DNA from 3 places in the Pseudoduganella sp. genome. Region 2 is predicted to be linked to each of the others. Evidence: predicted binding sites of a transcription regulator. Region 2 holds the regulator's gene; each other region holds the start of a gene.
What was found. The regulator FNR, encoded in region 2, switches genes on or off when oxygen is low (the NO sensors DNR and NnrR bind a similar motif). The targets are predictions, from matches to a motif close to TTGATNNNNATCAA.

Region 1 (7,743 bases), on a different contig from region 2:
GGTGGGCAGGTTCGATGTATTGGTTGTCGTTGCCGACGGCCAGGCTTTGGGCGTCGGCGAGGGCTTCTTGCAATTTGGTGGTAAGTTTGTCTTGGCGCATGTCTAACGCTCCTGAATCATTGTCAACAACAATCTAAGGATGCGTTGACAGTTTTCAAGACCACTTTCTCAATGCTTCATCGTCGCTGCTGCGGGCATCGACCCAGCGGGCGCCTTCCGGCGTCTGCTCCTTCTTCCAGAACGGCGCCTCGGTTTTCAGGTAGTCGATGATAAATTCGCAAGCCGAGAACGCTTCGCCCCGGTGCGGCGAGGTCACCGCCACCAGCACGATCTGGTCCATGGGCTTGAGCGGCCCCACGCGGTGGATCACCAGCGCGCCATAGATCGGCCAGCGCGCTTTGGCCTGCTCGATGATGGCCTGGATCGACTGTTCAGTCATGCCGGGATAATGCTCGAGCTCCATCTCCGCCACAGAGGCGCCCTCGTTCAGGTCGCGCACGGTGCCAGCGAAGCTGACTATAGCGCCAACTTTGGGGTTTCCGGCGCGCAGTTGCGCTATTTCCTGGGACAAATCGAAGTCTTCGGCCTGGATACGTACGTCGCTCATTTCCCCTCCGCGCCCAGCTTGCGGAACAGCTGCTCGATGCGGCTGGCCGTGCGGGCGTCCGCCAGGGCGGGCATGGCGCACAGGGCAAGTAACTGGGCGGCGTGGCTGGCCGGTTTCTGGCCGGATTTGAGGGACGATTGCAATACTTCCACCTGCATTTTGAGTCGGTCTTTCGCAAATTCCGCGCCGCTGTCGATGCCGGCCACGATTTCCAGGCGCAGCACTTCGGACAGCAGGCGCTGTCGGTTGTCTTCCAGTTGGGTGGCGTAGGCGGCGCGTCCGCCCTGCCCTGTGCCTTCGACGGCTTTCAGCGCGGCGTCCAGGCGGGCACGCAAAGCGCGCTCCTGCTCCGGCGGCAGCGGCGGCAAGGCCTGCCAGCGGGCGCTCCAGTCGGCGCTGTCGATGGCATCGGCGCCGGCCAGCGCGCTTTCCAGCGCCTGCACCAGGCGCAGTTTCTCGCGCAGGGCGTTGGCCTGTGCCGCGCCGGCGCGCTTGCGGATGGCGTCCGCCTGCGCCTGCAGGGCGCCGACCGCGGCGCGGTAGCGCTGGTCGATGCGCTGCTCGCTGGCGCGCGGCACCACGCCGGAGGCATGCCAGGCTGCGGCGGCTTCCTTCAAGGCCTTGCCGATAGCGGCCAGCACGGCCTTGTCCTCGCCTTCGAACCGGGCGCCTTCCAGGCTGGCGCAGATGGCTTCGCGCGCGTGCAGGTGGGCCTTGCGCTCGTGGTCGGCGGCGTGGGCGTGCTCCTTGCGCTTGGCGAACACCTGGTCGCAGGCGGCGCGGAACTTCTGCCACAGCACTTGCTCGGTCTTGCGCTCCAGCGGCAAGGCGCGCGCGTGGCCCTGCCACGATTCCTGCAGGCCGCGCAGGGTGTCAATGGTGTGGCGGTCGAGCGGGTTCAGCTTGCCCACTTCCTCGATCAGTTGCTCGCGCCGCGCCACTTCGATCTTGCGCTGGGCGTCGAGCGGCGCCATCAGGGTGTCCATGGCCTTGGTGAAGGCCGCGTCGAGGCGCTTCTTGTCCTTGCGGTCGATGGTGCCAAGGCGGCTCCAGGCCTGGCGCAGGCGCTGCGTGCTGGAGGCCAGGGTGCGCCAGTCGTGCGTGTGCGGCAGGTTGCCGGAGGCCGATTCCTCGCGGTGCACCTGGGCGCCGCCGGCCGCTTCCAGCTGCGCCGCGTCTTTTTCAATCAGGGCATTGGCCTCGTCCACCAGCTGCTGCGCCTTGGCGGCGTTGGCGTGGCGCTCGTCGGCCAGGTGCTTGAAGTGGGCGGCGGCCGGGGCGTAGGCGGCGGTGCAGGCGGCGTCGAATTTCTCCCACAGCGATTTGGGGGCGGCGCCGGAGATACTGTCCAGCGCCTTCCAGCGTTCGCGCATGCTGCCGACCTTCTTCGCCAGTTCGCTCATGCCCAGGCCTTCGCCCGGCAGCTGCTCAACGGCATGCACCAGCTCTTCGCGCGAAACATTGCCGCCCCAGCGCGCCCAGTCGCCCAGGCGCTTCAGGTCGGCGCGTACATGGGCCAGTCGCTCGGCCTGGGCCGGCGTCAGGCGGCCGGTCTTGCTGTCTTTCAGGGTCTTGTCGTGTTCGGCGGCAATGTGCAGCTGGCCTTGCGCCAAGGCCGCTTCCATCGCCTCCACCAGGTCCATGAACTGCCGGTTGGCTTCCTGTTCGGCCGGCGTCGGTTTGTGTTTTTCCCGGGGCGGTCGCGGCGGACGCGGGTCGGCGCCGTCATGGCTGGCGGCGGGCGGCAGCTCGGGCGCACCGGCGGCGCCGTTGGGCTGTCCGGCAGCGGCGCTTGTGGCGGACGCTGTGGCGCCTTCATCGTTGGCGCGGGCGCCCGGGGCCGCCGCCGCGGCAGCCGGGGCGGCCGGAGTGGCCGGAGTGGCCGGGGTGGCGGCTGCGGCGCTCGCGGCCTGCGCGGCGCGGCCGGCGGCCAGCGCGGCCTCGAAATCGTGCAGCAGGTGGCGCGGCAGCGAGGCGTGCTCGGGCGCGGCCAGGTGCGCGGCATGCTCGGCCGCCAGGCGCTCGAACGTGGCCGCGTCGGGCTGCTGGCGCAAGGTGGCCAGGGCATCGATCATGGCGCGCTGCAGGGCCACCTGGGCCTCCAGGCGTTCGCCCAGTGCTTGCCGCACATGGGCAAACTCGGCAGCGGCGCCGGGCGCGGCGTCGATCACCTTCCATAGCCGGTCCAGGTCGGCGACCTGGTTGGGCGTCAACTTTTCGTCCGCCAACAGACGCTGCGCCATGGCAATGCAATTGGCCGCCTGCTTCTGCTCGGCCTGGGTGTGGCGGATCGCGTCCAGCCGCCCCTGCACCAGCTTGGCAACGCGCCGGTCCGAATTACGCACGGCGTGCTGGACTTTTTCCAGCGCGTCCTGCGACACCACATGCTCGGCCGCCGCCAGGCGCACATCGGCAAATTCGCTGTTAAGGATGAGCTCGACCGCAGCGGCCTCGTCGCCCGCCAGGTTGCGGGCCAGCGCGGCTTGCGCCGCGCGGCGTTCTGCGGGGGTGCCAAGCGGTGCCTGCGATCCGCCGGCACTCGACTGTCCGGCAACGCTGGCCTGGCTGGCCTGCTGCTTGAAGAGGAACTCAAACATAGTTGTGCTATGAATGGATCAAAACCACCATCATAGCGCAGCGCCGCCCGACCGGGGCGGCGAATGCAGCCACGGCATGTCAGGCCGTGTCCGCAGCGGCGCGATGGGCCGAACGCATGCGCCGGTGGTAGCGCAGCTTCGGCACAGGAACTGCGGCCTCGTCGTCGTTCCGCAGGGATGCGCGCACCTGGCGGGCCTGGGACAAGGCTTTCCTGTCTTTGTCGGCGGCAGCGGGCGAGCGGCGCGCTTCCACCACCTGGGCGTCGTGCGCCAGGAATTTATTCGCGATATCGAACCACGCTTCGCCGCCGATGGCGGTGCGGGCGATGGAGAACAGTTCCTTCTCCTCTTTTTCCAGGCGCTGCAGGAGCACCGTGCAGAACGTTTCAATCGCGGCGCAGATGTCGGCCACCTGCCGCTCGCTGTGTTCGCTGGCCAGGTCCAGCTCCGATTGCAGGCGGCGGATCACGGCCAGCGCGGCCTGGTTCAGCCGGCTCAGTTCGTCCAGCAGCTGGTTGGCTTGCTCAGTGGCATTTTGCAGCGCGGGAATCAGGTACAGCTCGATCTTGCGCCAGTGGCAGGCCTGGTACAGGCGCTCCAGGGTTTCGCAGGCATATTCGAGCTGGGACAGGGTCAAGCGCTGCTGGCGCAGCAGCGTCGATTGCACGTATTTTTGAAACGACAGCAGGCTAAGGCGCACGTTAGCCTGTTCAACGGATAGCGCAACTAATGTATATGTGGCCGTTAACATTCTTGCTCCCTAAGTTCGCTACGCGGAAACGGAAGTACAAGTGTAAATTAGCCCGACAGATACGCTTTGACATTCATCAATGTAACGTCACAGCGCCCTCCACAATTTAGGAGGTTTTCAATTGCAGCGCAAGGCGAAGATCTACCATACCAGCTTCCCGCGACGGCGTCACGGTTCCGCCGAATCTGCGCATCAGTTGTTGCATCCCGCTATTCTCGGACAGGGCTTCGCCCGTGATTTCACGCGTGCCGCGGCTGCGGAAATAGTCAAGCAATTTCTGGAACAGGATATTCCCCAGCCCTTTGCCTTTCAAATCGGAACGCACAATGATGGCGAACTCTGCTTTTTGGTTGTCCGGGTCGGCCACGGCGCGCACCACGCCCAGCGTTTCGGGCTGGCCATCGGCGCCGGTGCGGGTGGCGATAAAGGCCATGGCGCGGTCGTAGTCGATCTGCGTCAGGCGCGCCAGCTGGGCCGGCGGCAGCTCTTTCATGGCGGAGAAGAAGCGCAGGCGCACGTCGTCCGGATCGAGGCGGCTGAAGAAGCGCACATGGGCCGGCGCGTCCTCCGGGCGGATCGGGCGCAGTAGCAACGGCGCGCCCTGCCACTCGATTTCCTGCTCCAGCTCATGCGGATAGGGCCGGATCGCCATGCTGCTTTCCGGCCGGCGCGGACCGAGCGCCAGGCGCGCGCCATGCACCTGCAGCAGGCCGTCGGCTACCGTAAGCGGGTCGATTTCAAGCGCGGCGATTTCGCCGATGTCGGCCACCAGCTCGGCCACGTGGACCAGGGCGCCGCACAGGATCTCGCGCTCGGCGACCAGGGCGCGGCCGACGCCGGTACGGCGCAGCATGTCGCGCGCCAGCACCGTGTTCAGCGGCGGCAGGCCGACCGCGCGGTCGTCCACCACGCGCCCGGCGCTGCCGCCCAGCCCGACGCTGATGGCGGGACCGAACACCGGGTCGACCTGCATGGCGATGCGCAGCTGCTGCACGTCCGGCGGCAGCGCGCTGGCGGGCGCCAGCGGCAAGCCGTAGGCCGCCAGCACGGCCGCCAGGTCGGCCGGCGCCAGTTCCGCTTCGCCGCGCGCCTGCGCCGCCTGCACCAGCTGGCGCGCGGCCTGGCGCTCGGGCACCGAATGGGCCGGCACCTGGCCCGGCACCTCGATCAGCAAGGCCTGGTTGCGCGCGTACTGCACCACCTGGCTGTACGCGCGCACCGCTTTTTCCGGCGTGTCGTAGGTCGGCAGGCCGGCGTCGGCAAAGACCTGGCGCGCGCCGGCCACCGCATCGCCGCCCAGCCAGCAGGACAGCACGCTGCGCCCGCTTTGCCGCAGCAGCGGCGCCAGCGCCTGCGCCACGCCGGTGCTGGCCGCCGCCGAGGACGGCGCGTGCACCAGCAGCAGCGCGTCGGCGTCAGGGTCGGCCAGCAAGGCGCTGGCCACGGCGACGTGGCGCTCGGCGCTGGCTTCGCCGCCGATGTCGATCGGATTGACCGGCGGCAGGCCGGCGGGCAGCTCGCTGCGCAGGCGTTTGCCGGTCTCGGGCGAGAACTGCGCCAGCTTGCCGTGCACGTACTGCAGCGCGTCCGCCGCCAGCTGGCCAGTGCCGCTGCCGTTGCTCATGATGGCCAGGCGTGTGCCGCGCGTGGGCCGCGCGCGCGCCACCGTTTCCACCGCGTCGAACAGGTCGGCCGAGGAATACACGCGCAGCATGCCGGCGCGCCGGATCACGGCGTCGTACACCTTGTCGTCGCCGCTGCGGCCGGCCTTCAGCACCACCACCGGCTTGCTGCGCGCGGCCAGGCGCGCCGCCGAAATGAATTTGCGGGCGCAGGTCACCGATTCAATGTGCATGACGACGGCGGCCGTGTCGTCGTCGGCGGCCAGGTAGTCGAGCATGTCGCCCAGGTCGATATCGCCGCCCTCCACCAGCGACACCACGCGCGAGAAACCGATGCCGTGCTGGCGCGCCCAGTCCAGCACCGCCGTCATCACGGCCGCCGACTGCGCGATGAAAGCGGTCTTGCCCGGCTTGGCGCCGGCGTGGGCAGCGCTGGCATTCAGGCCGGCCAGCGGCGCCAGCAGGCCGATGCCGCCCGGCCCCAGGATGCGCAGCAGGTGCGGGCGCGCGGCGCGCATCACCTGCTGGCGGATGGCGTCGCTGACCGGGGTCAGGATGATGGCGCCGCGCGTGCCGCGCGCGCCCAGCTCGGCGATCAGTTCCGCCACGGTCTCGGGCGGGGTGCAGATGATGGCCAGGTCCGGCGCGCGCGGCAAGGCCGACAGGCGCGCGTAGCAGGGAATGCCGCGCAGCTGCTCGTACTTGGGGTTGACCGGCCAGATGGCGCCGGCAAAGCCGCTTTCCGCCATATTATTCATGACCTGGGTGCCGATGCGGTCCGGCCGCAGCGAGGCGCCGACAATGGCCACCGAAGCGGGCTCGAACAGGCTGTCCATATTCCTGACGCTCATGCGGCTTCCCTTTCCCTGCGCCCGCTACCAGCGCGAATAGTGGTCTTCCGTCACGCCGGGCAGCTGGGTGACGATGCGTTTCGGCGCGTCCGGCGCGCGCCGCACCCAGCCGCTGAAATAGCCGACCGGCTGGATGTAGCGGCTGGCCGCCACCAGCATATTGCGGTCCTGCTTGCGCGCGCCGTCCGGCGTGAAGAACAGTTCCAGCTGGTCGTCCTCGGTGAAGATGTGCCAGCGCTGCATCGGGTCCTTCGGTTCGTAGATGAAGTGCGCCGGGGCCAGCGGCAGCACTTCGCCGTCGATCCAGAGCGCGTTCTCGTTGCCGCCGAAATAGCCCGACTGCAGGTTGAAGCCCAGTTCCAGGTTGTGCGCCGAGGCCCAGCGCCACGAGGTTTCGCGCGCCAGCAGGCCGTTCGAGTAGTCGAAGCTGGCCACGCCGCCGTCCAGGGAGTAGGCGTCGCGGAAGGTGCGCACCTCGCCGCTCAAGGGCATGCCGGGCGACTTCTGCGTGCCGTGCAGCGCCCCGCCCTGCACCGCGCCGGTGGCCAGCAGCAGCGGCGCGCTGGGCGGGCCGAATTCGGCGTCGATCTCCATGTACGGGCAGCGCAGCTTGAGCTGGTAGCGGTTGCCGGGCAGCGGTTCGATGCTGATTTCCGTGCTGCGGGTGCGGAACCAGCTGGGCGCGCCGGCATGGTCGCCGACACCGACCGACAGCCGGCCCGGCAGGCCGTCCTGCGAAAAATTGGCCATCATGTCGCTGTCGTTGCGGTCGAAGGCGTAGGCGAAGCAGGTGCTGGTCCAGCCCAGGTCGACGATGGCGACGGCGGCCATTACCTGCTCCGACACCAGTGCCACATAGTGCCACTTCTTGTGGTGGAAGCGGCGCCACAGGGCGCTGCGCGCATGCTCCCCGGCCAGCAAATGCCAGTCGAAGGCTTGCGCGGCGCCGGCGAAGCGGCCCAGCTGGGGCGCGCCGTCGGCGCCGACGATGCGCGCGGGTGCGCCTGGCAATATCATTGTTCTGCTCCTGCTCGATCCAATCCAGCCTGCAGCGTGGCGGCAAAGCCTGGCGGTTCGCTGGCCGCCACCTGCACCTGCGGGCAGCCATGCCAGCCAGCCAGGCGGCCGATGGCGCCGGCCACGTCGCGTACGAAGCGCCCGGTGACGCGCACGCCCGGCTCCAGCGCCACGTTCTTCAGTTCAAAAATACCGCCGCGGCGGTGCGCCTTGGCGTCGATGCGGCCCACCAGCGCGCCGCGGCGCAGGATGGGCAGGGTGAAATAGCCGTAGCGGCGCTTGGCGGCCGGCGTGTAGC
Region 2 (7,743 bases):
CAGCTGCACCGGCTGCCGCTCGCGTAGCGGTTGAAGGAGGCGAACAGGCGCAGGTCGGCCGTGAACAGGCAGGCGCGCGCGATGTCGGGGCTGCTGCGCAGGGCGTCCAGCTTGCGGGTGGCGCCGTTGCGGTCGCCGAAATTCAGGTCGGCGTCCAGGTTCAGGGCCAGCAGTTCGCTGCGTCCGGCCAGGTCTTGCACCAGGCGCGGGCGGGCGACCAGGACGTCGTAGCTGGCCAGTGCCAGCAGGGCCACCAGCATTGCCGCGATTGTCGTAAAGACCGACACCAGCAGAAGCTTGCGCTGGAGTCCGAGATCGCGGAAGAAGCTTCGAAAGCTTTTCATGCCGGGTGGTTCCCATTTGCAATCGAGTAACTATCTTAGCATGCGCCGTGACGCGGCAATTGTTGCTATCTTCGGCGCATGAATGAACAGACAGAAAGCCAGGAGCAGCCTGTTGCGGCGCATTCCGCCACGCCCCAGCCAGGCGCATGGCGCGCGCCGGTGTTCTGGATGGCGTGCGGCGCTTTGCTGGCGTGCCTGGCTGGGGGCGCGGTCCTGGTGGCGCAGCGCATCGGTGTCGAGCGCGATTTGGCCGCCGTCGCCACGCTGCTGCCACCGCCGCCCGCGGCAGCCGGCGCGCCCGCTGCGCCGCCGGGCCAGGAAGCGGCCGCCGGCAGTCCGGCCCACACCGTGCCAGCGGATGTCCTGGCCGGGCCGTCAACCGCAGCCAGCGCCGCCGCGCCGCCGCCACCGCCCGCGTTGAAGACAGCGAAAGTGAAGCGCGGCGTGGAGGGGCGCAAAGCCGGCCGGCAAACCGCGCAACGGGCGCCGCAGGTGGCCAGGGCTGGCAAGACGGCCAGGGTGTCCAAGCCGCGCGCCGGCCAGCGCCGGGCTGCCGCGGAAAAATCGTTGTACTGGGAAGTGTTCAAACGCTGCCCGCTGCCGGGCGAGCCGGGGGCGGTGGAATGCCGCCGCCACGTCTGCAATGGGGCGGAACGCCAGGGGCCGGCCTGCAAGCCGTATCGCGGCAAATGGCGTTAGACCGCCGTGAAGGAGACGAAGGCGCGCTGGCGTTCCTGCAGTTCCTGGCAGGCCAGGCAGGTAGCGGCGCTGGGCTGCGCCTGCAGCCGGCCGGCGGAAATCGCCGCGCCGCAGCGCAGGCATTGGCCGAACGTCCCCGCCTGCAGGCGTTCCAGGGCGGCATCGATCGCAGCGCTTTCGGCGATGTCGCGGCCCGACAGTACCTCGCGCCGCTGGCGCAGGACGGTGGCCCAACGGTCAATTTCTTCAGGTAGCATGGTTCGTCTCCGCTTTTAGTGCCACTTTAGCGGGCAAGCTGCGCCCCGTCACCAGTACCGCTTGACCTAAGTCAAGTTTGCCGGATTTATTCTGATTGGCATGTATTTGGCCCCTTGCCGCCAGTGACGCTACAATCATAGGATGACAGGATTTAACAATCACCAGGACCCGGCTTTGACTCAATCAACGATTGCGGAACGCAGCCTGCAGTGGCTGCTGGCATCAGCCACCGATGCCATGCTGATCATCGACAAGGACGGCGTGCTGCTGCTGGTGAACCCGGCGCTGGAAACCCTGTTTGGCTATGGCCCCGGCGAATTGCAGGGCAAGACGCTGGAGAGCCTGATCCCGGAACGCTTCCGCCAGGGCCACGTCAGCCTGCGTGGCAGCTATTTTGAAAGCCCGCACCCGCGCGCCATGGGCGCCGGCTTCGAGCTGTTCGCCACCCGCAAGGACGGCACCGAATTCCCGGTCGAAGTCAGCCTGTCGCCGCTGCAGGACGAGGAAACGCAGCCGATGGTGATGGCCACCATCCACGACATCAGCGCCCGCAAACAGGCCGAACGCGCGCTGCAGGAAAGCGAAGCGCGCATGCGCGCCATCTTCGAAACGGCGGTGGACGCCATCATCACCATCGACGAGCATGGCATCATCGAGCGCGTGAATCCGGCGGCCGAACGCATGTTCGGCTACCCGGAAGCCGAAGTCCTGGGCCGCAATGTCTCGGTCCTGATGCCCAACCCGCACCGCGACGCGCACGACGGCTACCTGCACCACTACATCACCACCGGCGAAAAACGCATCATCGGCAAGGGGCGCGAAGTGCAGGGCCTGCGGCGCGACGGCAGCATATTCCCGATGGACCTGGCAGTCACCGAAATGTGGCTGGGCGGGCGCCGCATGTTCACCGGCCTGGTGCGCGACATTACCGAGCGCAAGGCGGCGGAAGAGAAGGCGCAGCAACTGCTGCAGGAGCTGACCAGCGCCAACGAGGAACTGACCAATTTCGCCTACGTCGTGTCGCACGACCTGAAGGCGCCGCTGCGCGGCATCGGTTCGCTGGCCGACTGGCTGGCGCACGACTACGCCGACAAGTTCAACGACGAAGGCAAGGAACATATGCGCCTGCTGATCAACCGCGTGCACCGCATGGGCGCGCTGATCGACGGCATCCTGCAGTATTCGCGCGTGGGGCGCATCAAGGAAGCGGTGGTGCCGGTCCGGCTGGACCAACTGGTGGCCGAGGTGGTGGACCTGCTGGCGGTGCCACCCCATATCCAGGTCAGCGTGATGCCCGGCATGCCGGTGGTTTCGGGCGAGCCGACCCGCATCCAGCAGCTGTTCCACAACCTGGTGTCGAACGCGATCAAGTATATGGACAAGCCGCAGGGCGAAATCGAAGTCGGCTGGCGCGACGATGGCAGCCAGTGGCGCTTCCACGTGCGCGACAACGGCCCCGGCATCGCGGAACGCCATTTTGAACGGATCTTCCAGCTGTTCCAGACGCTGGCGCCGCGCGACCGTGTGGAAAGCACCGGCGTCGGCCTGGCGTTGGTGAAGAAGATTGTGGAAATGTACCAGGGCAGGGTGTGGCTGGAGTCCGAACTGGGCCAGGGCACGACCTTCTACTTCACCCTGCCGAAGAAGAAAGAGAGCTGATGAACAACACGAGCAAGCCAATCCTGCTGGTCGAGGACGACCAGGTCGATGTGATGACCATCCTGCGCGCGCTGAAGGAAGTCCATGTCAGCAACCGCGTGGTGGCGATGGAAAACGGGGAAGCCGCGCTGGAGTACCTGCGCGAACCGGGCAGCGAGCAGCCCTGCATCATCCTGCTGGACCTGAATATGCCGATCATGAACGGCATCGAGTTCCTGCAGAACGTCAAGCAGGACCCGGTGCTGCGCCGCATACCCGTGATCGTGCTGACCACCTCCGAAGAGCAGCAGGACAAGATGCGCAGCTTCGACCTGGGCGTGGCCGGCTACATGACCAAGCCCGTGGATTACCGCCAGTTCGTGGAAGTGGTGCGCTCCATTAATCTGTACTGGACCATCAGCGAGCTGCCATGAGCCAGTTGCAGGCCAACCTGGTGCGCGTGCTGATAGTGGAAGACGATATCGTCGACCGCATCGCCTGCCGCCGCGCGTTTGCGCAGGCGCCCGGTTTCGAGTGCGAGCTGCTGGAAGCGGAAAGCGGCCAGGATGGCCTGGATATCGCCTTGCGCGAAAAGCCGGACTGCATCCTGCTCGATTACCACCTGCCGGACCTGACCGGCCTGGAGTTCCTGGCCCGCCTGGCGGCCGACCAGGGTGAAGCGCAGCCCACCATCCCGGTCATGATGCTGACCGGCGCCGACAGCGCCACCGTGGCGGCGGAAGCCATGCGCCGCGGCGCGCGCGACTACCTGGTGAAGGACAGCGACGGCCGCTACCTGGACTTCCTGGCCGGCGCCATCGACCGCCTGCTGCGCGAGCAGCGCCTGATCGAGGAAAAACTGCAGGCCGAACGCGTGCTGCGCCAATCGCAGAAGGAGCTGCGCGAGCTGGCGGCCTACCAGGAAAAGCTGAAGGAACATGAGCGCACCCGCATCGCGCAGGAGATCCACGACGAACTGGGCGGCCTGCTGACCGGCATCAAGGCTTACATTTCGGTGGCCATCGAGCGCGGCGGCGAGCAATCGGACCCGCTGCTGCAGGATGCCGCCAAGCTGGCGCAGGACGCCATCGAGACCGTGCGCCGCGTGATCACCGACCTGCGGCCCAGCGTGCTGGACCAACTGGGCATCTGGCCTGCGCTGGAATGGTATTCCGAACAGGTGGCCCAGCGCAGCGGCTTGCGCTGCAGCTGCCATATCACGCCCGACGCGGCGGCACTGGAGCTGGACGCCGAGCGCAGCACCATGCTGTTCCGCGTGGCGCAGGAGGCGCTGACCAATGTGGTGCGCCACGCCGAAGCCAGCGAGGCGCGCGTGCTGGTCGACCGGGATGGCGACAACGTCGTGCTGCGGGTGGAGGATGACGGCAAGGGCATCGAAAGCGCCGGCCTGTCCGACCGCGAATCGTGGGGCCTGTTCGGCATGCACGAACGCACGCGCCGCTTTGCCGGCGAACTGACAATCAGCGGCAAGGCCGGGCAGGGCACCACCCTGCAACTGCGCCTGCCATTGGAGGATAAGAATGGGTGACAAGATCACCGTACTGCTGGTCGATGACCACGCCATCGCGCGCAACGGCGTGCGCCTGATGCTGGGCACCGCGCCCGACATCAGCGTGGAAGGGGAAGCCGGCAACGCCGTGGAAGCGATGGCGCGGGTGGCGGAGCGCAGTTTCGACGTGGCGCTGGTCGATATCAAAATGCCGGGCAAGAACGGCCTGGACCTGCTGAAAACCCTGCGCAGCGAATGCCCGCGCATGGCGGTGCTGGTGCTGAGCACCTATTCGGAGGAGATTTACGCCGTGCGCGCGCTCAAGCTGGGCGCGTCCGGCTACCTGACCAAGGACGCCCCGACGCCAACCCTGGTGGAAGCGGTGCGCAAGGCGGCGGCCGGCGGCAAGCACGTGAGCCCGGCGTTACTTGAAAAACTGGCAACCCTGGTGGGCGGCGGCCCGAGCGGCGACCACGAGGAGCTGTCCAACCGCGAGCTGGAAGTGTTCAAGCTGATCGCCCAGGGCGAGCCGCTGGTGCAGATCGGGGAGAAACTGCACCTCAGTCCTAATACAGTGACAACATACCGTAGCCGCATCCTCGAGAAAATGGGCATGTCCAGCAATGCAGAGCTGACCCGCTATGCCCTGGAGCACGGACTCATCTGAACCGGGTGTAGGGGAACCACTACAGCAACTACACAGGAAGCTTGATACCGGGAAATGGTTCCGGGCGCGATACTGTCTCCATCGAAAACAAGGAGCAGCATCATGAGCCCGGTCATCCCAATCACCCCTGCAAACGCCACCAAGAATTGCGCACCAGTCGCACCCAAATGCTCGCTGTGCAGCTTTAACCGCCTGTGCCTGCCGCAGGGCCTGGCTGAGGATGACGTGGCCCGCCTGGACCAGATCATTGCGCGCCGCCGCCGCGTGGCCCGCGACGAACCGCTGTACCAGACTGGCGACAGCTTCCACAGCCTGTATGCGGTGCGCTTCGGCCATTTCAAGACCGTGCAGGTGAACCAGCGCGGCGAACAGACCATCGGCGGCTTCCACATGGCCGGCGACCTGCTGGGCATGGAAGCGATCGGCGCCGGCCAGCATTCCTGCAATGCGGTCGCCCTGGAAGACAGCGAGGTCTGTGAAATCCCGTTCAACCGCCTGCAGGAGCTGGTGATGCAGATTCCCGGCCTGCTGCAGCAGTTCCACCGCACCATGAGCCGCGAAATCCAGCGCGAACAGTCGGTGATGCTGTTCCTGAGCCATATGCGCGCCGAGCAGCGCCTGGCCCTGTTCCTGCTGAACCTGGCTGGCCGCTACGCCCAGCGCGGCTATTCGTCGACCAGCTTCCAGCTGCGCATGTCGCGTGAAGACATTGGCGGCTACCTGGGCCTGACGGTGGAAAGCGTGAGCCGCCAGCTGGCTCGCCTGCGCCAGGATGGCTCGATCGTGCTGCAGAACCGCGACCTGCGCATTCTCGACCGCGCCAAGCTCGAGGCGATGTCCTCCGGCGGCATGGCGCAAGAACTCGCGGTTGCATAATCCGCGCGTACAAGTTTCTCACCTGTAGGGGGTGTATGGGGCAGCTTCGGCTGCCCCCTTTTTATTCCAGGCGGCTGGCGGCGATTGCCAGGGCCAGGTCCATGGTGTTGATATGTGCTGCGAACCAGTCCGGCAGCGAATGCACGATCTGGCGTGCGCCGGCCTCGTCGCCCGCTGCCAGCAGGCAAAGCGCATGGTCGAGGGAGGCGAGCAGGCCGTCGTGGGCCGCGCGGTGGGTGGCGGCCAGCGGATACTGGATGGTCGCCATCAGCCGGTTCTCCTCCGCCAGGTCTTCGGCCAGTTCGGCCGCCAGCTGGTGGCAAGCGGCGTCGAAAGCGGGGCGCGCCAGGGATTGCATCGACTCCAGCAGGTCAAAGACGATGCGGTGCGACTGGTCCATCACGGGGATGCCGAGTGCCAGGTCGGGGCCGAAAACGATAGAATCCATGCACACCACCACTTTATGTAATGGAGCTATTGTGCTTGGCGGCAACATCGTCCGCCCATGACCCAGATCAAATTTGCCCTGCAACGGGCGCGCCCGTGCTACATGAAGCGGTCGAGGATCTTCTTGCTGTGCTTGTCGAGCGCGAACTGGTCGCGGATCAAGAAGTGGATGCCGTGGCTGTCGGAGACCAGTAGCGAGACGCTGCCAATGCGGCGGATATCTTCCTCCCCGCGCAGCACGAAGCTGGTCTCGCCGCGGTCGGTGGCCACGGTCCAGGTGGACGGACAGGCATAGCTGCCCACATCAATGATGCGGGTGATCTCGGGCATGAATTCGCGCCCGGCCAGCTCTTCCCGCACGATGTCGGCCATCTCCGGCGGCAGGTCGGAAATCCGATCCAGCCATGCCACTTCCTTGCCGTCGGTGTTCACCAGCGACAGGCCTTCTTCCGGGGCCTGGATGGGGAAGGCGCGCACCGGCGAGACGTTTTCGTGCCGCACGCCGTTGGCGTCGACCAGGTTCAGTTTGCCGAAGCTGTCGCGGCTCAGTTGGAAATCAATTGTCATCTTCGCGGCTCTTTGCTTTGTCATCCAGGTCGGTGTCGACGTTACGTGCTTGTGCCTGGTACAGGCGGTAATAGGCGCCTTCCTTGGCCATCAGCTCCTCGTGCGGGCCTTCTTCCACCACTTTGCCGCGGTCCATCACGACCAGGCGGTTGGCGCGCTGCAGGGTGGACAGGCGGTGCGCGATGGCGATCGTGGTGCGGCCGGCCACCAGGTTGTCGAGCGCTTTCTGGATTTCCTTTTCGGTTTCGGAGTCGACCGAGGCGGTGGCTTCGTCGAGGATCAGGATGCGCGGGTCGATCAGCAGGGCGCGTGCAATCGAGATGCGCTGGCGCTCTCCGCCGGACAGGCCCTGGCCGCGCTCGCCCACCATCGAGTCGTAGCCCTGCGGCAGGCGCAGGATGAAGTCGTGGGCGTGGGCGGCGCGCGCCGCTTTCATGATCTCTTCGCGCGTGGCGTTCGGCTTGCCGTAGGCGATGTTCTCGGCGATGGTGCCGAAGAACAGGAACGGCTCCTGCAGCACCAGGCCGATGTTGCGGCGGTAGTCGGAGACGGCGAAATTGCGGATGTCCTGGCCATCCAGCAGGATGGCGCCTTCGGCCACGTCGTAGAAGCGGCAGATCAGGTTGACGAGGGTGGATTTGCCGGAGCCGGAGTGGCCCACCAGGCCGATCATCTCGCCGGCCTTGATTTCCAGGTTGACGCCGCGGTTGACCGCGCGGTTACCGTAGCGGAAGCCG
Region 3 (7,743 bases), on a different contig from region 2:
GCCACCAAGAAGTACTTCCTGGTTGTCGTCGGCCTGATCCTGGCGCAAGTCGGCATGGGCATCATCACCGCCCACTATGCAGTGGAAGGCACCAGCTTCTTCGGCTTCCCATTGGCAGAAATCCTGCCGTTCACCGTCAGCCGCACCATCCACACCCAGTTCGCCGTGCTGTGGATTGCGACCGCCTGGCTGGCGACCGGCCTGTATATCGCGCCTGCCATCTCCGGCGTGGAACCCAAGTTCCAAAAGCTGGGCACCGACGTGCTGTTCTACGCGCTGCTGTTCATTGTGGTTGGTTCGACCGCCACCGGCTGGCTGGGCGTGCTGGGCCACAAAGGCACCGACTTCGCTTTCTGGCTGGGTAACCAGGGCCTGGAGTTCACCTCCATGGGCCGCGTGTGGCAGATCCTGCTGTTCATCGGCTTGCTGTTCTGGGCGTTCCTGCTTGGTCGCGGCCTGTGGCCGGCACTGAAAACCCCATCGGAAAGCCGTGGGATCATCGCAATGGTGTTCCTGGCTGCACTGTGCATCGGCGGCTTCTATGCGACGTCCCTGACCTGGGGCAAGAGCACCCACTACTCGATGGTCGAGTACTGGCGCTGGTGGCTGGTCCACCTGTGGGTGGAAGGCTTCTTCGAAGTGTTCGCTACCGCTGTCATCGCGCTGCTGTTCACCCGCCTGGGCCTGATCCGCGCCGCGTCGGCGAATAGCGCCATCATCCTGGAAACCATCGTGTTCCTGTTCGGTGGCATCCTGGGTACCTTGCACCACCTGTACTTCACCGGTACGCCGACTTCGGTGATCGCCATCGGCGCCATGTTCTCCGCGCTGGAAGTGGTTCCGCTGTCGCTGATCGGTATCGAAGCCTATCGCAACTACAAGCGTTCGCAAGCCGCTCCGTGGCTGGGTGCTTACAAATGGGCCATCCTGTGCTTCATCGCCGTCGGCTTCTGGAATACCGTGGGCGCTGGCCTGCTGGGCTTCTCGATCAACACCCCGATCGCGCTGTACTACATGCAGGGCCTGAACATGACTGCCGCCCACGGCCACGCTGCGCTGTTCGGCGTGTACGGCATGCTCGGTATCGGCCTGATGCTGTTCTGCCTGCGCGGCCTGGTGGATCGCCTGGCCTGGTCCGACAAACTGCTGGCCGGTATGTTCTGGACCATGAATATCGGCCTGGCCATGATGGTGTTCATGTCCCTGGTCCCAGCCGGTATCTACCAGGCCGTGGCCTCGATCACCAAGGGCATGTGGTACGCCCGTTCGCCTGAGGTGGTGCACTCCGCCTTCATGGAAACCGCGGTCTGGCTGCGCGTGCCGGGCGACGTGGTGTTCGCGGTTGGCTGCGTGTTCCTGGCCCTGTTCGCCCTGCGCCTGGTTGGCAAGGCGAAGCAGGAGGAATCCGTTGCCGAAGGCGCCGTGCTGGAGAACTAAGCCATGCGCCTGACCGGTCACACGGACTACGCACTGCGCCTGCTCATGTACCTGGGCCGGCAGCAGGGCAGGCTGGTGACCGTGCAGGAGATCGCCCAGGCACACGCGATCTCCGAGCATCACCTGCGCAAGGTGGCACACCGGCTCGGCCAGGCCGGGCTGGTGGCCACCTGGCGCGGCCGGGCCGGCGGCCTGCGCCTGGCGCAGCCGCCGGCTTCGATTTCGGTGGGCGCCGTGGTGCGCCTGGCCGAAGCCGATTTCACCATCGTTGAATGTTTTAACGCCACGCGCAACACCTGCCAGCTGAGCGGCGCCTGCCGCCTGCAGGAAGGCATCCGCAAGGCGACCGAGGCCTACCTCGGCCATCTCGACCGCCAGACCCTGGCGGACCTACTCTGAAGGAACCATCATGAGTGCGCCTGAAATTGTCCTGGAGCTGTGCGGCATGGTGCCGCCCGAACCGATGGAGCGCGTATTGGAAGCGCTCGACCAGCTGCAACCCGGCCAGCATATCCGCATGGTCATCGACCGCGAGCCGGTGCCGCTGTACCGCATCCTGAAGAACAACGGCTACCGCTACGCCACTTCGATGCGCGACAACTACACCTACGAAATCCTGATTACCCAAGCCAACTGATGCAACGCAAGCTGGCATTCGAGCATACGCCCGGGCTGGCGCTGCCGCTGCGCTTCCTGCTGGTGGCGCCCTGGTTTGGTGCCCTGGCCGGCCTGCTGCTGGTGTGGCACGGCGCGGACGCGATGACCACGCGCTGGGCGCCGGCCACGCTGGCAGCCACCCATCTGCTCACGCTTGGCTACCTGGGCATGGCTATGGCAGGGTCGCTGCTGCAGATGGTGCCGGTGGTGGCGGGCGTGGAGCTGCACTGGGCACGCCGGCTGGCGCCGGCGATCTGGGGCGCGCTGGGCGGCGGTACCTTGCTGCTGGCCTGCGGTTTCCTGTGCGGCTGGCCGCTCTGCCTGCGCGCCGGCGGCATGCTGCTGGCGGGCGCCTTTGCGCTGCTGGTGGCGGTGCTGGCGCGCGCCCTGGCGCAGCGCTCGGCGCCGGCCGCGCTGCCGGTGGTGGCGGGCATGCGCCAGGCGGTGCTGGCGCTGGGCTGCGCGGTTGCCATCGGCCTGACGCTGGTGGCGGTGCTGGTGGGCGCGCTGCGCCTGCAGCCGACCGTCTGGACCAATGTGCATGCCGCCTGGGCCCTGGTGGGCTGGGTCGGCGTGCTGGTGGTGTCGGTGGTGTTCCAGGTGGTGCCGATGTTCCAGTCCACCCAATTGTTCCCGCGCCCGCTGGCGTTTGCCTTGCCGCCGCTTTGCCTGGCCGGATTGGCGCTGTGGACCGCCGGCTACCTGCTGGAGCAGCCATGGCAATGGATCGGCGCCGGCCTGGTGGCCGTCTGCCTGGCGCTGTTCGCCGTCTACACCATACTGCTGCTGAAGCGCCGCAAACGCGCGGCCGATGTGTCGACCTGGTACTGGTGGCTGTCGCTGGGCTCCCTGCTGGCCTGCGTGCTGGTATTCCTGTGCCCGAAGGGCGGGGACAGGTCGCTGGTTCTGGGTGTGCTGTTTATCGCCGGCTTCGCCATGTCGGCGGTGAACGGCATGCTGTACAAGATCGTGCCGTTCCTGTTGTGGTACCACGGCCAGCACGCCGGTTGCGACGTGCCGGGCGTGCGCCAGCTGATGCCGGACAGCGAGCCGCGCGTGCAGCTGGCCTGGCACGCCGCCAGCGTGCTGTTGCTGCTGGGCGCCGCCTTCGCACCCGGCTGGCTGGCCCAGCTCGCGGGTGCGGTGCTGGCGGTGGCCTGCATGCGCCTGGGTTTCGACCTGGCGCTGGCGGCGTTTACCCTTCGTAAGCTCGCAGGCGCGCCGCATCCAGAATCTTGATCTGGCGGCCGTTCACGGCAATCATGCCCTGGTCGGCCAGCTCGTGCAGCACGCGCGAGAAGTACTCCGGCGTCAGGTTCAAACGCGAGGCGAGCAGCTTTTTGCTGACCGCCAGCGTGATCTCCGAACCATCGCCTGCATCATCATCCTTCAACAGGTAGCCGATGATGCGCTGGCTGCCTGAGCGCAGCGAGTAGGCTTCCACATCCGAAATCAAGCCATGCAGGCGGCGGCTCATGCCGGCCAGCATGCGGCGCGCGAACTGCGGGTTGCGCTGCAGCTCGGCGAACACGGTGTGCTTGGAAATGTGCAGCAGCATGCAATCGCTGACTGCGTGGGCGGTGACGATGTAGGGCTTTTCCATGAACATCAAGGCTTCACCGAAGCTGTGGCCGGGGCCGATGATCTCGACGATCTTTTCATTGCCCTGGGCTGAGAGGAAACTGAGTTTGACCTGGCCGAAGATGACCATGTGGAATCCGATGCACGGATCGCCACGCTGGAACACTGCGCTACCGCGTGGAATGTGATGCTCGGTAGTGCCGGCAGCCACTAGCGACAGCTCCTCTTGCGACAGGTCTGCGAACAGGGGCAGTCGCTTGAGGAACTCGCGGGGGTCGATTTTGGGGCTTGGCATATTGGTTCTCCTGAAATGGCAAAAGGACCCCCGGCTGGGGGTCCTGTCTGGTTACGCTTATGTCGGGCTGTTTCCTGCTTAGTGGCCCGAATCGCCGTCAGGCTTGCTGTTGGTGCGGAAGATTTCCGGATTTTCCTTGCCAACCACGTGCAGCAAACCAACCAGGCCTTTTTCCATGCGCGACAGCGCGTGGTCGACCAGGATGAAGCGGCCCGGCACTTCGACCTTGAACTCCACCATCGTTGCGCCGCCCGGAGCCACGGTGGTGGTCTGCACGTTCTGCAGCGGTGGCGAGGTCAGGTCGCCCAGGTTATAGACGCGGTCGAACACTTCGCCGATCACGTGGAAGCTGGAGGTGGCGTTAGGGCCGCCGACGCCGAAGAAGATGCGCACGGTTTCGCCAACCTTGGCTTCCATGCGGTGGGTCTTGGTCAGCGCGTCATGGGTGCCGTTGAACATCAGGTGTTCAGGCTGTTCGGCCAGCAGCTTGTCGAGCGAGAATTCGGCTTCGCCAGGGGTGCCGTGCTTCTGCGCGGTGTACAGTTCGCCCTGCATCACGTAGAACTCGCGGTCCACCTTCGGCAGGCCGCCTTCCGGTTCCACCAGGATCATGCCGTACATGCCGTTGGAAATGTGCTGGGCCACCATCGGGGTGGCGCAGTGGTAGACGTACAGGCCGGGGTTGATGGCCTTGAAGGTGAAGCTCTTGGTGCTGCCTGGAGCTGCCTGGGTCACCGCAGCGCCGCCGCCTGGGCCGGTCACGGCGTGGAAGTCCACCGAGTGGATCATTTCGCTGTCTTTGGCGTTGGACATGTCGACGTTGACGGTGTCGCCCACGCGCACGCGGATGAACGGGCCTGGCACTTTGCTGTTGAAGGTCCAGTATTTGTAGGTGGTGCCGTCCATCAGCTGGCCGACGATTTCAGTAGTGTCCAGCTTGACGTTGACGGTCTGCGGGCCGCGCTTGCCGACCGGGGTGCCGACTGCCATCGGGTTCTGCGAGACGTCGGCCCCCTGCGGCTTGGCCTTGGCTTCGACGTCGCCCACGATGATCTTGCCGATCATGCCTGCCGCCACGTGGCCGGGCAGGGTGCAGATATAGGTGAACTCGCCTTTTTTGTCGGCCTTGAAGACGATGGCGGTGGATGCGCCCTTGTCCTTCAGCTGGTTCGATTTGGTTTTGAATTCAGGTACGGAGATGTCGTGGATGGCGCCGTCGCCGTTGACCAGGTTGATCTGCACCACGGCGCCGACCGGCACGCGCAAGGTCGGGTTGGCCTTGCCCTTGGTCTCGCCGGAGTCGCTCACGAATACCAGCTTACCGTCTGCGATATCGGTGCGCAGGGTGTAAGTCACGTCCGGGCGGTATTTGACGGCGGTGCTGCCGTTGCCGCCGTGCTGGCCGTGTTGTGCGTAAGCTGGCGCCAGGGTGGCAGCGCCGATCACCAGCGCTGCGATGGCTTTGGACATCAAGGTCGGTTTCATTTTCTTCTCACAGGTTTGTCCGGCACGGGATTGTGCCGTTTGACAGCTAAATCATATGTTTCATATGCATGTTATTGAATTGACGCAGGTCAAATATTTGGAAAGATCTGCGCCATATCAAAACGACTGCGAAACTTTTGATATAGATCAAGTGGGAAGGCGACCCCGCGTATGGGGCCGGCGGCTCAGGGTGCCAGGCGTGGCAGGCGTGCCAGGAAGGCGTCGCGCTGGTCCATGCCGCTGTCGCCGCCAGCCTGGGCAAACACAAGGCGGCGACCATCGCGCTCCAGCCAGCCGACATACCAGCCAACTTCGCGCCCGCTGCCGGTCTTGCCGTAGACTTGCCAGCCGCCGACTTGCTGCGGCCATTTCACCAGGGCGGCCGTCATCTCGTAGGCCTGCGGTTTCAGGCCCAGGTCGCGCGCCAGCACGCGGCGCAGGAAGGCCACTTGCTCGTCCGGCGAAATGCGCAGCGAGGAGCCGAGCCAGGAATCGGACAGGCCGTTGTCCTTGCCCGGATCGCCGCTGACGTCGGCGTTGCCGTAATTGAAGCGGCGCGTGTAGGCGGCGAAGCGCTCGGCGCCCAGCTGCAGCGTGATTTGCTGCGAGTACCAGACCACGGATTCCTTCATCCATGTGGCGGGGCCGTGCGGCTGGCGCCATACCGGGCGCCAGTCGACGTAGCCTTGCTTGAAGGGCAGAACGGGCGCCTGCTCATCCCACAGCACGCCGGCGTCATAGCCCATCAGCGCGAGCGGCAGCTTGAAAGTGGACATGGGCGGCAGACGTTTGCCGCATACGCCTTCATGCACCAGCCATTTGCCGGTGGCGGCATCGGCCATGGCCAGGCAGTGTTCCGCCGAATGCGCGAGCAAAGGGAGGCCCAGCCCTGCCAGCAGGGCGAGAATTCTTCGATTCATGATGAAGTCCTTGGTTAGAGTTTGGCGAGTTGCGCCGGCAGCTGGCGCAGGAAGGCTTCCTTGGTGCGCGGGCCGGCGGCGCCTTCTTCCTTCTTCTCGTCCTGCGCCAGGCGGGCGAACACGATCGTGCGCTTGCCGTTGGTGGCCCAGCCCACGAACCAGCCGTAGGCACGAGAGTAGTCGTCCTTGCCGTCGGCACCGACCGGGGCGCCGGTGCCGGTTTTGCCGTATACGCGCCAACCGTTCGGCAGGTCGTCCAGGCGCAGCAGTGCTGCCGTCTGCTCGACCGCACGCGCTGAAACCGGCAGCTCATGGCGCACCAGTTTGCGCAGGAAGGCGGTCTGCTCGTCGGCCGAAACCTGCAGCGAAGAGCCGAGCCAGGACCAGGTCACCCCATTGTCCTTGTCCGCATCGCCGCTGGTATCGCGGTTGCCATAGCCGAAGCCCTGCACGTAGCGGTCGAAGCGCGCCTGGCCAAGCTGCGCGGTCACCTGCTGCGCGTACCAGACGGCGGAATAGCGGATCCAGTCGCGCGGACCCATGTCGCGCTTCCAGTCCGGGTTCCAGGTGTTGTACTCGGCGCGGTAGGGCAGTTTGGGCGTGTGCTCGTCGCGCAGGAAGCCGCTGTCATAGCCCATCAGGCTGACGGGGATGTTGAAGGTCGATGCGGGCGTGATGCGGGTGGCGCAATCGCCTTCGCGCAGCAGCGCCTGGCCGCTGGCGGCGTCAACGAAGGTGGTGCAGTCCAGCGCCGCCATCGACTGGGCGGAAGGGGACACGCTCCACGCCAGCGCCGGCTGCAGCGCGAAATTGCCGCCGGCGATAGCGGCCAACGCGGCCACGGTGGCGGCACGCGCCCACATGGCGCGGCGCGCGTTGCCTGGGCTGCGGATCAGGGACACGCGTTCGCCCAGGGTGTTGGCATCGATGCTGCCGAAGGCCAGCGCGCCCTGCGGCGCCAGGTGCTGCAGCTTGAGCTGCGCCACCAGGGCCGAAGCGTACGCCTTGCGCTGCGCCGCCGGACGGCCGCGCAGCACGTCGCGGTCGCAGCCCAGTTCCTGGGCCCAGGTCAGACTGTTGCGCAGCAGGCGCATGAAAGGGTTGAACCACAACAGGGTTTGCAGCAGCACGCCCAGCGTCATCCATTGCAGGTCGTGCCGGCGCAAATGGGTCAGCTCGTGCTCCACGATCATCTGCCGCTGCAGCGGGTCGAACTGGCGCAGGTGGCGCGGCAGCAGCAGGCGCGGTTTGAACAGGCCAAGCAGCATGGGCGAAATCGGCGCATCCACTTCCAGCGTTGCAGCGCCGCCGTGCGCAGGCGCCGGGGCGCCGCCCAAAGCCAGGCTGTCCAGCAGGCGCTGCGCGCGC

Region 1: the regulator FNR is predicted to act here: its motif matches at 4,022-4,035, upstream of ACE3TQ_RS19210 (hemerythrin domain-containing protein).
Region 3: the regulator FNR is predicted to act here: its motif matches at 5,593-5,606, upstream of nirK (copper-containing nitrite reductase).

The regions. Positions count from the first base shown of each region.
Region 1 covers NZ_JAYSCO010000046.1:16,175-23,917, reverse strand. Annotated here, with positions in the region: gene clpB (ATP-dependent chaperone ClpB) at 1-100, opposite strand, end outside; gene moaE (molybdopterin synthase catalytic subunit MoaE) at 155-607, opposite strand; gene ACE3TQ_RS19215 (DUF349 domain-containing protein) at 604-3,204, opposite strand; gene ACE3TQ_RS19210 (hemerythrin domain-containing protein) at 3,284-3,871, opposite strand; gene ACE3TQ_RS19205 (bifunctional acetate--CoA ligase family protein/GNAT family N-acetyltransferase) at 4,062-6,428, opposite strand; gene ACE3TQ_RS19200 (DUF2804 domain-containing protein) at 6,453-7,445, opposite strand; gene ACE3TQ_RS19195 (winged helix-turn-helix domain-containing protein) at 7,442-7,743, opposite strand, start outside.
Region 2 covers NZ_JAYSCO010000008.1:52,665-60,407, reverse strand. Annotated here, with positions in the region: gene ACE3TQ_RS05915 (ATP-binding protein) at 1-344, opposite strand, end outside; gene ACE3TQ_RS05910 (hypothetical protein) at 423-1,043, shown strand; gene ACE3TQ_RS05905 (TraR/DksA family transcriptional regulator) at 1,040-1,300, opposite strand; gene ACE3TQ_RS05900 (PAS domain S-box protein) at 1,476-2,960, shown strand; gene ACE3TQ_RS05895 (response regulator) at 2,960-3,373, shown strand; gene ACE3TQ_RS05890 (response regulator) at 3,370-4,488, shown strand; gene ACE3TQ_RS05885 (response regulator) at 4,481-5,116, shown strand; gene fnr (fumarate/nitrate reduction transcriptional regulator Fnr) at 5,219-5,992, shown strand; gene ACE3TQ_RS05875 (bacteriohemerythrin) at 6,054-6,440, opposite strand; gene ACE3TQ_RS05870 (DUF1854 domain-containing protein) at 6,539-7,006, opposite strand; gene ACE3TQ_RS05865 (ABC transporter ATP-binding protein) at 6,996-7,743, opposite strand, start outside.
Region 3 covers NZ_JAYSCO010000070.1:2,825-10,567, reverse strand. Annotated here, with positions in the region: gene ACE3TQ_RS23375 (nitric-oxide reductase large subunit) at 1-1,437, shown strand, start outside; gene ACE3TQ_RS23370 (Rrf2 family transcriptional regulator) at 1,441-1,836, shown strand; gene ACE3TQ_RS23365 (DUF2249 domain-containing protein) at 1,847-2,074, shown strand; gene ACE3TQ_RS23360 (hypothetical protein) at 2,074-3,333, shown strand; gene ACE3TQ_RS23355 (Crp/Fnr family transcriptional regulator) at 3,290-3,970, opposite strand; gene nirK (copper-containing nitrite reductase) at 4,049-5,455, opposite strand; gene blaOXA (class D beta-lactamase) at 5,641-6,375, opposite strand; gene blaOXA (class D beta-lactamase) at 6,390-7,133, opposite strand; partial or broken gene ACE3TQ_RS23335 (M56 family metallopeptidase) at 7,281-7,743, opposite strand, start outside.